Regions from separate parts of the Streptomyces sp. NPDC088817 genome, predicted to be linked through region 1. Evidence: riboswitches for the same ligand, from Rfam matches in the RefSeq annotation. Region 1 holds a riboswitch; the other holds the start of a gene.
The links. A riboswitch is a leader RNA that binds a small molecule or an ion and turns the genes downstream of it on or off. The one in region 1 is predicted to bind cobalamin.

Region 1 (5,522 bases):
CCCCTCGCACAGCATGACCATCAGCGCGAGGACGGCCAGGATCCAGATACGGGTGCCCGCGCGGCCCGCCTGCTCGGCCGGCCCGCCGGACCCGGCCCCGGACTCGCCCTCGGCGTCCGCGGCCGGCCCCGCGGCAGTGGACGCGGCGGAGGGCAGCAGACCGGGGGCCGCGCACACGGACACCACCACGCCCAGCGCGGCGGCCGTGCCGAGCGTCGCCCCGGGGGTCCAGCCCGCGCTCGCGACGGCGGCCCCGGCGAGGGCGGCCAGCACGCCGCCGACGGAGAACGTGGCGTGGAACGCCGACATCACCGGGCGTGCGTACGCCTTCTCGACCTGGACGGCATGGGCGTTCATACTCACGTCCAGACAGCCGTTGCCGAACCCGAGCACGATCAGGGCGGCGGCGAGCATCCACGGTTGGGAGGCCAGTCCGGGCAGCACCAGGGCGGCGCTGCACAGCACACCCGAGGCGGGCACGACGATCCGGGTGCCGAGGCGGTCGGCGACCGGACCCGCGAGCTGCATCCCCACGAAGGCGCCCGCCCCGAGCAGGAGCAGGAAGCCGCCGAGGACGGCGTGACTGACGCCGACGCGGTGCTCGATGGGCGGGATCTGCACGATCCACATCCCCAGCAGGGTCCCGTTGAGGATGAAGTAGGTGAAGGTCGCCAGCCGCGCGACACGAAGGGATCGCTCCATGGATACGAACGTATCGAACATTCTGCTTGTTTGAAAGGCACTCTTTCTCACAGCATTCCTGTTTACTGTCGCATGGTGTTCAATCACGGCCATGGGGAACATGGACCGCCTGAGGCAGATCACGGACGCGGTACGGGAGGCGGGCAGCCTCGGTGTCGGCCGGCTGGCCGAGCTGACCGGTGCCTCGGAGATGACCGTACGCCGCGATCTGGAGACCCTGGCGGCCCAAGGCGTGCTGGAGCGTTTCCGGGGCGGCGCCCGGACCCTGCTGCTGCGCGGCGAGGAGCCCCCCTTCACCCTGCGCGCGCAGGAGGGCACACGGGCCAAGGAGCGCATCGGCGCGGAGGCGGCCGCCCTGATCGCCGACGGGGAGACGGTCGTCCTCGACAGCGGCACCACGTGCCTGGAGGTCGCCAGGGCACTGCGCGGCCGGCGGGTGACCGTGATGCCGCTGTCGCTCCAGGCCGTCAACGTGCTCGCCGACAGCCCCGGGCAGACCACCCTCCTCGTGCCCGGCGGGCGGCCCCGGCCGGGCGAGGGTGCCCTCACCGGCCCCCTGACCCTGTCCTCGCTGGCGGCCCTGCGCTTCGACACCGCCGTCGTCGGCTGCTGCGGCCTCAACGCGCAACAGGGCCTGACCGCCTACGACTTGGACGACGCGGCGGTGAAGCGGGCGGCGATCGAATCCGCCCGGCGCGTGCTCGCCGTGGCCGACGGCAGCAAACTCTCCCGGACGGCACACGCCTTCGTCGCCCCGGTCGCGCGGCTGCACACCCTCGTCACCGACGAATCCGCGCCGCCCGACGAGGTCGAGGCACTGCGCGCCGCGGGTACGTCCGTCGACACCGCACGGTAGGAGTGACGTTGACCAGGCGTATCACGCTCATCTCGCCCGCGACGAGCCCGTCGCTGCGGCAGGCCCGGTTCGACGACGGCGACTCGCTCGACAACAGCGGTGCCACCCAGGCTCGTTCGGCGGCCGGGTCGCTGCCTTCGGCCGCCCGCGTGCTCCTGTCCCCGAGTGTGCGCTGCCGGGAGACGGCCTCGGCGCTCGGCCTCGACGGCGTGGAGACGGCCGAGTTGGCGGGTCTGGACGCGGGCCGCTGGCGGGGCCGGACCCTGGAGGAGGTGATGGCCACCGAGCCGGAGGCGGTGGGCCGCTGGCTCGCCGACCCCGACTGCGCGCCGCACGGCGGGGAGTCGGTGCGGGACGTGTGCGAACGGGTCGGACGCCTGCTGGACACCACGCGGGACACCGACGGCCGTACCCTCGCCGTGGTCGAGCCGGAGGTCGTACGGGCCGCCGCCGTCCATGTCCTGGACCTGCCCCTGGCCGGCTTCTGGCGGCTGGACGTACCGCCGTTGACGGCCACGGAACTCAGCGGACGGGCCGGCCGCTGGAACCTGCGGCTCGGACAGCCGTTGGCGGCGCCCTGACCGAACGCGACAGGGCCCCCGGACGATTCCGGGGGCCCTGTCGTACGCGCTGAAGGATGCCGAGGGGCTCAGTGCGCGGCCGGTACCGCCTGCCCGGACGCGGCCGTCGCGGGGCGGGGGTTCAGCATCCGCTCGGCCAGCTCGCCGAAGACCAGCCCGAACCCGCCCCACAGGACGGCCTGGATGGCCAGCGCGGAGAGCCGGAACCGCCACAGCACGGTGGCCGGGAAGTCCGACGGCACCTCGTTGATGACGGGCAGCAAGGCGTACGCCAGCCCGATCACCACGGCGAAGGCGGCCACCGCGGCCATCGTCGCGTACCACGTGCCCAGCGCGGGCGCGAGGCGCTTGCCCAGGATGGTGGCGGCGATCGCGAGGAGGATGCTGAGCAGCATCATCAGGAAGTACAGGGTCGTCCGCTTGCCGATGGTGTCCTCGTCACCGATCGCGGGCGGATTGGCAGGGTACTTGAGGAACGGCACGACGTACACGGCCAGCAGCGCGCAGCCGGACAGCAGCAGCGCGGTCGCCCGCGGGGAGAAGCGGCCGACGCGGCCCAGCGCGAAGCAGAAGGCGAGCGCGGCGATACCGCCGAAGGCGACCCCGTAGACGAGGATGCCGGTGGCCAGGCCCGCGGTGGACTGGACGGAGCGGGAGACGACTTCCATCTCGTCGTGCGAGTGGGCGTGCGCCTCCTCGAAGCCGATCGCCTTGTCGACGAGCGGCTCACCGAGGAAGTAGGCGACTACGAGGGCGAGCACACCGGCGGCGAGGCCGGCGAGCATGCCCCGCACCAGGAGGTTTCTTACCGTTGCGGAGTTCATGAGCGTGCGGCGTCCCTCGGCTCAGTGGCAGGGGAAGCCGAGCAGGTGGCGGGCGTCGTGCACCCACTCGTGGACGTCCGTGCCGCTGAACACGGAGGTGGCGCCCTGCTCGGCGCCGACGAAGTACAGCAGGACCAGCATGAGAACGCCGAAGAAGACCGCCCAGGGGGCTATCGCCTTCAGCGGCAGCGGGGCGGGTGCGGGGATGGCAGTCGGCTGAGCGACGGTCTGCGCCATGGCAGAACCTCCTCTGGGAGTTCGCGTCCCATCTCGGTGGTACACAGGACGACAGCCACGGGTCTGACTCACGCACGCCCGGGGGCGTTCGCATACAGTGGCGCGACCGTGCCGGATTCCCACCGGCTTCCGTCTCGCCGTCGTCGATAGCGGACAGACCGTATCGCGTGCCGCCCGCCCGGCCAAGACCGCGGCCGCGGACGTGATCTTCTCCACCGAGCCGTTTGAACCCGCGCGACCGCACCTCACCACCTGGAGCGTCCGAAGCGCTGTGGCAGGATGCGCGGGCGGGCTCCGGGCAGCCACCGGACTCCGTTCCACCGCCCGCCGCGCCACCCGATCCGCCCGCACCACCCCGGAGGGACGAGCCCCGTGCTCACGTCGTACGCCGACCACTTCGACACACCCGCCGGGTACCTGGACTTCGCACGCTTCGGGCCGCCGTCCCGGGACGCCGTCACCGCCACCGCGCGGGCCCTGGAGGCATCGGCGCGCGCCGACCACACCACGGTGGACACGCTGATGCGCGCGGAGCAGACCGCGCAGGACACGGCCGCCCGCCTCGCGGGCACCGACGCCCGGCACACCGTGCTGCTCCCGAACGCGTCGACCGGCCTGTTCCACGCCGCGCTCGGGGTACGGGAGGGCGTGGTGCTCGCGCCGCGCACCGACTTCCCGGCCAACCACTACCCGTGGCGGCGCAGCGCGGACCTGGGCCGGGCCGTGCCCCACTGGCTCGACCCCGCGCCCGGTTCCGGAGTCACCCCCGAACTGGTCCACGCCGCGCTGAGCGACGACGTCGTGGCCGTGTCGGTCAGCGCCGTGGACTTCCGCACCGGCTTCCGCGCCGACCTGGCGGCGCTGCGCGAGGCGATCGGCCCCGACCGGCTGCTGATCGTGGACGCCATCCAGGCGTTCGGTGTCGCCGCCCTGCCCTGGGACGCCGCCGACGTGGTGGTCGCGGGCGGCCAGAAGTGGCTGCGCGCCGGATGGTCCACCGGCTTCGCCACCCTGTCCGACCGCGCCCTGGAATCCCTTGAACCGGTCCTCACCGGCTGGACGGGCGTGGAGGACGTCGGCGTTTTCGACGGAGCCGAGCACCCGCCCGCCCCGGACGCCCGACGGTGGTCGATCACCAATCTGAGCCCGGTGACGGCCGCCGCGTTCGCGGCCGCGCTGGACCTCGTCGAGCGGCACACCGTCGACGCGATCGAAGCCGCGATCGCCGTACGGATCGCCGAACTCACCGAGGCCGTCGAGTCGTACGGCGGCCGTGTCCTCTCCCCCGCCGACCCGGCGCGGCGCGCGGGCATCCTCTCCTTCACCGTGCCGGACCACGATCCGTCCCTCGTCGCCAAGGCGCTGCACGCCGAGGGCGTCACCCCGACCGTGCGCGCCGACTCCCTCCGGCTCTCCCCGCACGCCTCGACCCCGCCGGAGGCGGCCGAACGGGTCGCGGCCGCGCTGTCGTCCCTGGGGAACTGAACCCTCCTCAGAGCGCGCACTCGGCCCAGACCGTCTTGCCGGGGCCGAGGCGGTCGCGTACGCCCCAGTCGGCGGCGAGCGCGTCGACGAGTACCAGGCCACGGCCCCCGTCCTCGTCCGGCCCCGGAGCCCTGCGCGCCGGCCGGTCGGGGTGGGTGTCGGTCACCTCGACCCGGACGACGTCCCGGCCCTCCTCGAAGGACAGGACGAGCGCGAAGTCCCGCCCAGGGACACGGCCGTGGAGAACGGCGTTCGCCGCGAGCTCGGCGACGACGAGCACGACGGTGTCATGCGCCTCTGTCCCGCGGGGATGCCCCCACTCGGTGAGCTGATGCCCGGCGAGCAGCCGGGCCAGGCGGGCACCGCGCCTGGTCGCGGAGAAACGCTGCGCGAACGTGCGTGTGGGGGTGGTGGATTCGTGGTTCAGGGCTGGCATGTGGGCCAGCGTGCTGCCGGTCGACGGCCCGTCGGCAGGTCCGCCGCCGATACAGATCACGTTGTACTGGTTCACGCACTGGACTGGGTCGGTCGCCGTGCGTGAGCATGGATCGGTCTGGCGTGGCGCAGCCCGGACGACGAACGGTACGGCACGGGCACGGCCCGGTGGCACAGGGGAAGGCGGCTGCGATGACGACGGACAACGGTGGCGGAGCGGGCGGGAGTTGCGAGCCGGAACTCTCCGACAGCCTGAAGACCTTCGGCGCGGTCCTCAAGGCCCTGCGGGAGGAAGCAGCCCTGACCCAGGAGCAGTTCGCCCCGCTGGTGCGCTACTCACCCGCGTACATCGCCAAGATCGAGCAGGGCAAGCGATTCCCGCCGAAGGAACTGCTGAAGCGG
Region 2 (5,522 bases), on a different contig from region 1:
GGGGCCGCCCTCGACGAGGTACTTCAGCGCCTCCGCCACGACCCCGGCGGGCACCGAGGACTCGGCCATCAACTCGGCGTCCGGCACGGCCTCTCCGCCCAGCAGCACGGTCGGCACGCCGGACGCCTTCAGCGCGGCGAGCCCGTCCTCCCAGGCGCGCTTGCCACCGAGCAGCCGTACGACGGCGAGGTCCGCGCCGTCGAGCAGCCCCGGAAGGTCCCGGCCTACGTCCACGCGGGTCGGATTGCCGATCCGGTAGGAGGCGGCCGAGGCTCGGGCGGCGAGCAGATCGGTGTCGGCGGTCGACAACAACAACACTGTGCTCATGCGGGCGCTCCCGGTGGAATGAAAGGCAGTCCTTGTGGCGCGCCCGACTCGATGAGCCGCCAGAGCGCGTCCGTGTCCGCGTGCTGTTCGATCAGGTCGCCGAGCCGGTCGAGCTGCTCCTCGCGCAGCGCGGCGAACGACGTGTCGGGGGCCGGTACGAAACGGCGGCCGGCGGCGGCCGCCACCTCGCGCAGGAAGGCCCGCCGGAAGCCGTCCGACTCCAGCGAGCCGTGCCAGTGCGTGCCCCAGACGGCCCCGACCCGGCAGCCGTCCAGGAAGGGGCTTCCGCCGGTGACTTCGGCGACCCCGTGGTGGATCTCGTACCCCTCGACCGGCTCGCCGAGTGCTTCGCCCCGAGGCCGGGTGAGGGTCTTCTCGCGGGCGAACCTGACCCGTACGGGCAGCAGGCCCAGCCCGCCGACGTGGCCGCGCCGGCTCTCCACGTCGTCCTCGATGTGCTCGCCGAGGAGCTGGAAGCCGCCGCAGACGCCCAGCACCGGCCGCCCCTCGGCGGCCCTGCTCGCGAGGGCGCGCGCGAGGCCGCGCTCCCGCAGCCACTCCAGCGCCCTGACCGTGCCGCGGGTGCCGGGCACGACGACGAGGTCGGCGTCCGCCAGTTCCTCGGGGCGGTCCACGAACCGTACGACGATGCCCGGTTCGGCGGCGAGCGCGTCCACGTCGGTGAAGTTGGACATCAGCGGCACGGCGCAGACGGCGACCCGCAGCACGTCCTCGCCGACCGGCGGGGCCACGGTGGACTCCCGTACGGCGCCCCGCAGGGACCCGCGCAGTCCGTCCTCCTCGTCGATGCCGAGCCCGTGCCGGAACGGCAGCACGCCGTACGTACGCCGGCCGGTGAGCCCGTGCAGCATGTCGAGGCCGGGTTCGAGCAGCGAGACGTCCCCGCGGAACTTGTTGACGAGGAACCCGGCGACGAGTTCCTGGTCCTGAGGGGACAGCAGGGCGACGGTGCCGAAGAAGGAGGCGAAGACGCCCCCGCGGTCGATGTCGCCGACGACGAGCACGGGCAGCCGCGCGCCGCGCGCGATGCCCATGTTGACGATGTCGGTGCGGCGCAGGTTGATCTCCGCCGGGCTGCCCGCTCCCTCGCAGATCACCGCGTCGTACGTGCTCCGCAGCTCGGCGAGGCAGTCGAGGACGGTGCCGAGGAGCTTCTGCTGCCGCCCGCCGTGGTAGCCGCGGGCGCTCAACTCGCCCACCGGTCTGCCCAGCAGCACGACCTGGCTGCTCTGCTCGCCCCCCGGCTTGAGCAGCACCGGGTTCATCAGCGCGGTCGGCTCGACGCGGCACGCCTGGGCCTGCATGGCCTGCGCCCGCCCGATCTCGGCGCCCTCCCGGGTGACGAAGGAGTTGAGGGACATGTTCTGCGCCTTGAACGGGGCGACCTTCACGCCCTGGCGCACCAGCCACCGGCAGATCCCGGCCGTGACGACGCTCTTCCCGGCGTCGGAGGTGGTGCCGGCGACGAGCAGACCGCCCCTCATGACGTCCGTCCTCTCTTCAGCAGCCGCGCGCCCGCGCACACGCCGAGCGCGAGCCAGCCCACACGGCGGGAGAGCCGTACCGCGCGCTCGATGTCACCCGGCCGGACGGCGCGTCCGGCGCCGTTGAGCACCGGGCGGTGCTCCACACGCCCGCCGTACGCGAGCGTGCCGCCCAGCCGCACCCCGAGCGCCCCCGCGAACGAGGCCTCCACCGGGCCGGCGTTGGGGCTCGGGTGCTTGCCGGCGTCGGCGCGCCAGGCCCGTACGGCACCGCGCGGGTCGTCGCCCGCCACGGCCGCCAGGGCGGCGGTGAGCCGTGCCCCCGGCCATCCGGCGAGGTCGTCGAGGCGGGCCGAGGCCCAGCCGTAGCGGCGGTACCGGGGTGACTTGTGCCCGACCATGGCGTCCAGGGTGTTGACGGCGCGGAAGCCGACGAGTCCCGGCACTCCGGCGGCGGCGCCCCACACCAGCGCGCCCACCACCGCGTCGGAGGTGTTCTCGGCGACGGACTCGACGACGGCCCGGGCGATCCCGTCGGCGTCCAGCGCCTGCGGATCGCGCCCGCACAGATGCGGCAGCCGCGCCCGGGCGCCCTCGACGTCCCCGGCTTCCAGCGCGCGCCCGATCTGCCGCGCCTCCCGGGCGAGGGAGGTGCCGCCGACGACGGCCCAGGTGGCGGCGGCGGTCAGCGCGACGGACGCGGTACGGGAGGAACGCACGGCCCGCGCCGCCAGCGCGGCCGACGACACGGCACCGCCCACGCACACGGCGGTGTGCAGGGCGCCCCGGCCGCGGTGGTCCCGCCACAGCGCGCGTTCCACGGCGCCCGCGGCCCGTCCGAACACGGCGACGGGGTGTCCGCGGCGCGGGTCGCCGAGGAGCAGGTCACCGAGGAGGCCGGCGGTGGCGCCGTACGCGAAGACGCGATCGGCACCCATCGGGTCAGCCGGTCGTGCGGTCGGTCGGTGAGCCGCTGGTGTACCTCGGTCGGCAGCCGCGCATGGCGAAATGTCCTCACTCAGGGTGTCCACGCCCTGGTTCGACGAGACCGGCGGTGAGAGTTCCTGACTCCCGGGGATGTTCATCCCCGGTCACAGTGGCGGGACCGCGCCGGATTCGCACCGGACTTCCTCTCCTGCCGCCGTACTTGGCCCCGGAAGTCCACCACGCTCCGCGAACACCCGTCAACCTGCTGTTGACCTGCGCAGGCGTACTGAGATGAGGCCCACACCACGGGGCGCACGGGACGGCGAAACCCGCCCATCCCAGGCCGTCGCGGGGACGGTCAGGGATGGGCGGGTGAAGGTGTCGGGTTCCGGGCCGGGCTAGGCCACGATCAGGTAGATGCCGTAGGCCACGGCGGCGGCGCACGCGGCGAAGCAGGCGTAGGCGCCGGTGACCGCGAGGGCCCCGCCGCCGTCGCCCTGGGCCACGGCCCGCTCGCGGCGGGAGAGTCCGGCGATGCCGAGGGTGAACAGGGCCACGAGGCCCACCGTGACGCCGAGGCTGACGCCGAAGACGGAGCCGAGGGCCGCCCAGTCGATGTTCATGCTGCTTCTCTTCCTTCTGCCGGGTCGCCGGCTCAGACGGCGGCGGTCGGCGGCGTCACGACGGGCGCGGGGTCGGCGGCAGGAGCGGAGGCCGGGGCGGGGATCGTGGCCGTGAGGCCCTCGGCCGCCGGGGAGGCCGGGGGCGGGGTGACGGCGGCGATGGCCTGGGTGATCACGCCGGCCGGCTCCTCGGAGCCGTTGACGTTGGTGTGGTCGACGACCTCGCGGCGGGAGATCTTCCAGATCGCGGCGCTGGAGGCCACCAGGAACGCGGCGACGAGCCAGGTGCCCCAGTCGCCGAGACGCGTCACGGCCTCCGCGCCGGCCGCGACCAGGGCCGCGGCGGGCAGCGTGAGGGCCCAGGCGACGGCCATGCGGGTCGCGGTGGACCAGCGGACAACGCCGCCCTTGCGGCCCAGACCCGCGCCCATCACCGAACCGGAGACGACGTGCGTGGTGGACAGGGAGAAGCCGAGGTGGGAGGAGGCCAGGATGGCGGCGGCCGCGCTGGTCTGGGCGGCGAAGCCCTGCTGCGGCTGAAGGTCGGTCAGGCCCTTGCCCATGGTGCGGATGATGCGCCAGCCGCCGATGTAGGTGCCGAGCGCGATGGCGAGGCCCGCGGAGAGGATGACCCAGGTGGGAGGGTTGGAGCCGGGGGCGAGGGCGCCGCCGGCGACCAGGGCGAGGGTGATGACGCCCATCGTCTTCTGCGCGTCGTTGGTGCCGTGGGCCAGTGAGACCAGGCCGGCGGAGGCGATCTGTCCGGCGCGGTGGCCCTTCTCGGCCGCCTTTCCGTCGGACTTCCTGCCGATGCCGTAGGACAGCCGGGTCGAGACCAGCGCGGCCAGACCGGCGACGACCGGGGCGGCGACCGCGGGGATCAGGACCTTGGTGACCAGGGCGCCGCCGTGCACGGCGCCGAAGCCGGCCGAGGCGACGGTGGCGCCGATCAGACCGCCCATGAGGGCGTGGGAGGAGCTGGAGGGGAGCCCGACCAGCCAGGTCAGCAGATTCCAGAGGATCGCGCCCACCAGGGCGGCGAAGATGACTTCGGGACGGATGCCGTTCTCGTCGACGAGACCCTTGGAGATCGTGTTGGCGACCTCCACGGACAGGAAGGCGCCCACCAGGTTCAGCGCGGCGGACATGGCCACCGCGACCTTGGGCTTGAGTGCACCGGTCGAGATGGTCGTGGCCATCGCGTTCGCGGTGTCGTGGAAACCGTTCGTGAAATCGAACGCGAGTGCGGTGATCACCACCATCGCGAGGATCAGCGAGAAGCTTTCCATTTACCCAGGCAATCGTTCGAGCGTCATTGGCGCGTTGAACGTAGGTAACCTGAGTGAACAGAAGATGAACTGAGTCGGTCATCGCGGTGTCCGTTCCTGTGGTGCCGTGGGAAGGAACGGTCGCTCGCGGCAGGCGTCCTGGCAGGATCGGCACATGACCGAACCCGGGGAGACGGAACGCGCCTGGCGGGCGCTGATCGCGGCGGCCCGCCGCACGGTGGCGGACGGACTGGTCGTCGGCACCTCCGGCAACGTGTCCGTGCGCGTGGGCGACACCATCCTGGTCACCCCCTCGGGCGTCCCCTACGACCGGCTCACGGACGACGACGTCACCGGCGTCGGCCTGGACGGCCGGCAGGTGGTCGGCACCCTGGTGCCGACCAGCGAGCTGCCCATGCACCTCGCGGTCTACCGCGGCACCGACGCGGGCGCCGTCGTCCACACCCACGCCGTGCACGCGACGGCCGTCTCGACCCTCGTCACCGAACTCCCGCCGATCCACTACATGGCCGGCGCGCTCGGCGGTCCCGTCCGCGTGGCCCCGTACGCCACGTACGGCACCGAGGAGCTGGCCGGGAACATGCTCCGCGCACTCGCCGGCCGCACCGGCTGCCTGCTGCGCAACCACGGCACCGTCACCTACGGCGCCACCCTCGACCAGGCCTACGACCGCACGGCCCAGTTGGAGTGGATGTGCCGGGTGTGGCTGGCGGCCTCCGGCGTCCCCGGCCTGACACCGGCTCTGCTGACGCCTGAGCAACTGGCGGAGGCGGGGGAGCGGCTGCGGGGGTACGGACAGCAGGGGCAGGGGCAGGGGCAGGGGCAGGGGCAGGGGCAGGCGTAGGGCGCGT

Region 2: another riboswitch for cobalamin. It lies ahead of ACIP4X_RS00290 (cobalamin biosynthesis protein); the one in region 1 lies ahead of ACIP4X_RS30235 (CbtB-domain containing protein).

The regions. Positions count from the first base shown of each region.
Region 1 is NZ_JBIVJN010000020.1:16,433-21,954, forward strand. Features, by position in the region: gene ACIP4X_RS30215 (MFS transporter) at 1-702, opposite strand, end outside; gene ACIP4X_RS30220 (DeoR/GlpR family DNA-binding transcription regulator) at 794-1,558, shown strand; gene ACIP4X_RS30225 (histidine phosphatase family protein) at 1,567-2,139, shown strand; gene ACIP4X_RS30230 (CbtA family protein) at 2,208-2,963, opposite strand; gene ACIP4X_RS30235 (CbtB-domain containing protein) at 2,985-3,200, opposite strand; cobalamin riboswitch at 3,237-3,377, opposite strand; gene ACIP4X_RS30240 (aminotransferase class V-fold PLP-dependent enzyme) at 3,573-4,685, shown strand; gene ACIP4X_RS30245 (ATP-binding protein) at 4,693-5,121, opposite strand; gene ACIP4X_RS30250 (helix-turn-helix transcriptional regulator) at 5,313-5,522, shown strand, end outside.
Region 2 is NZ_JBIVJN010000001.1:52,186-57,707, reverse strand. Features, by position in the region: gene cobN (cobaltochelatase subunit CobN) at 1-327, opposite strand, end outside; gene ACIP4X_RS00295 (cobyric acid synthase) at 324-1,832, opposite strand; gene ACIP4X_RS00290 (cobalamin biosynthesis protein) at 1,829-2,770, opposite strand; cobalamin riboswitch at 2,870-3,014, opposite strand; gene ACIP4X_RS00285 (hypothetical protein) at 3,158-3,382, opposite strand; gene ACIP4X_RS00280 (anion permease) at 3,415-4,671, opposite strand; gene ACIP4X_RS00275 (class II aldolase/adducin family protein) at 4,826-5,515, shown strand.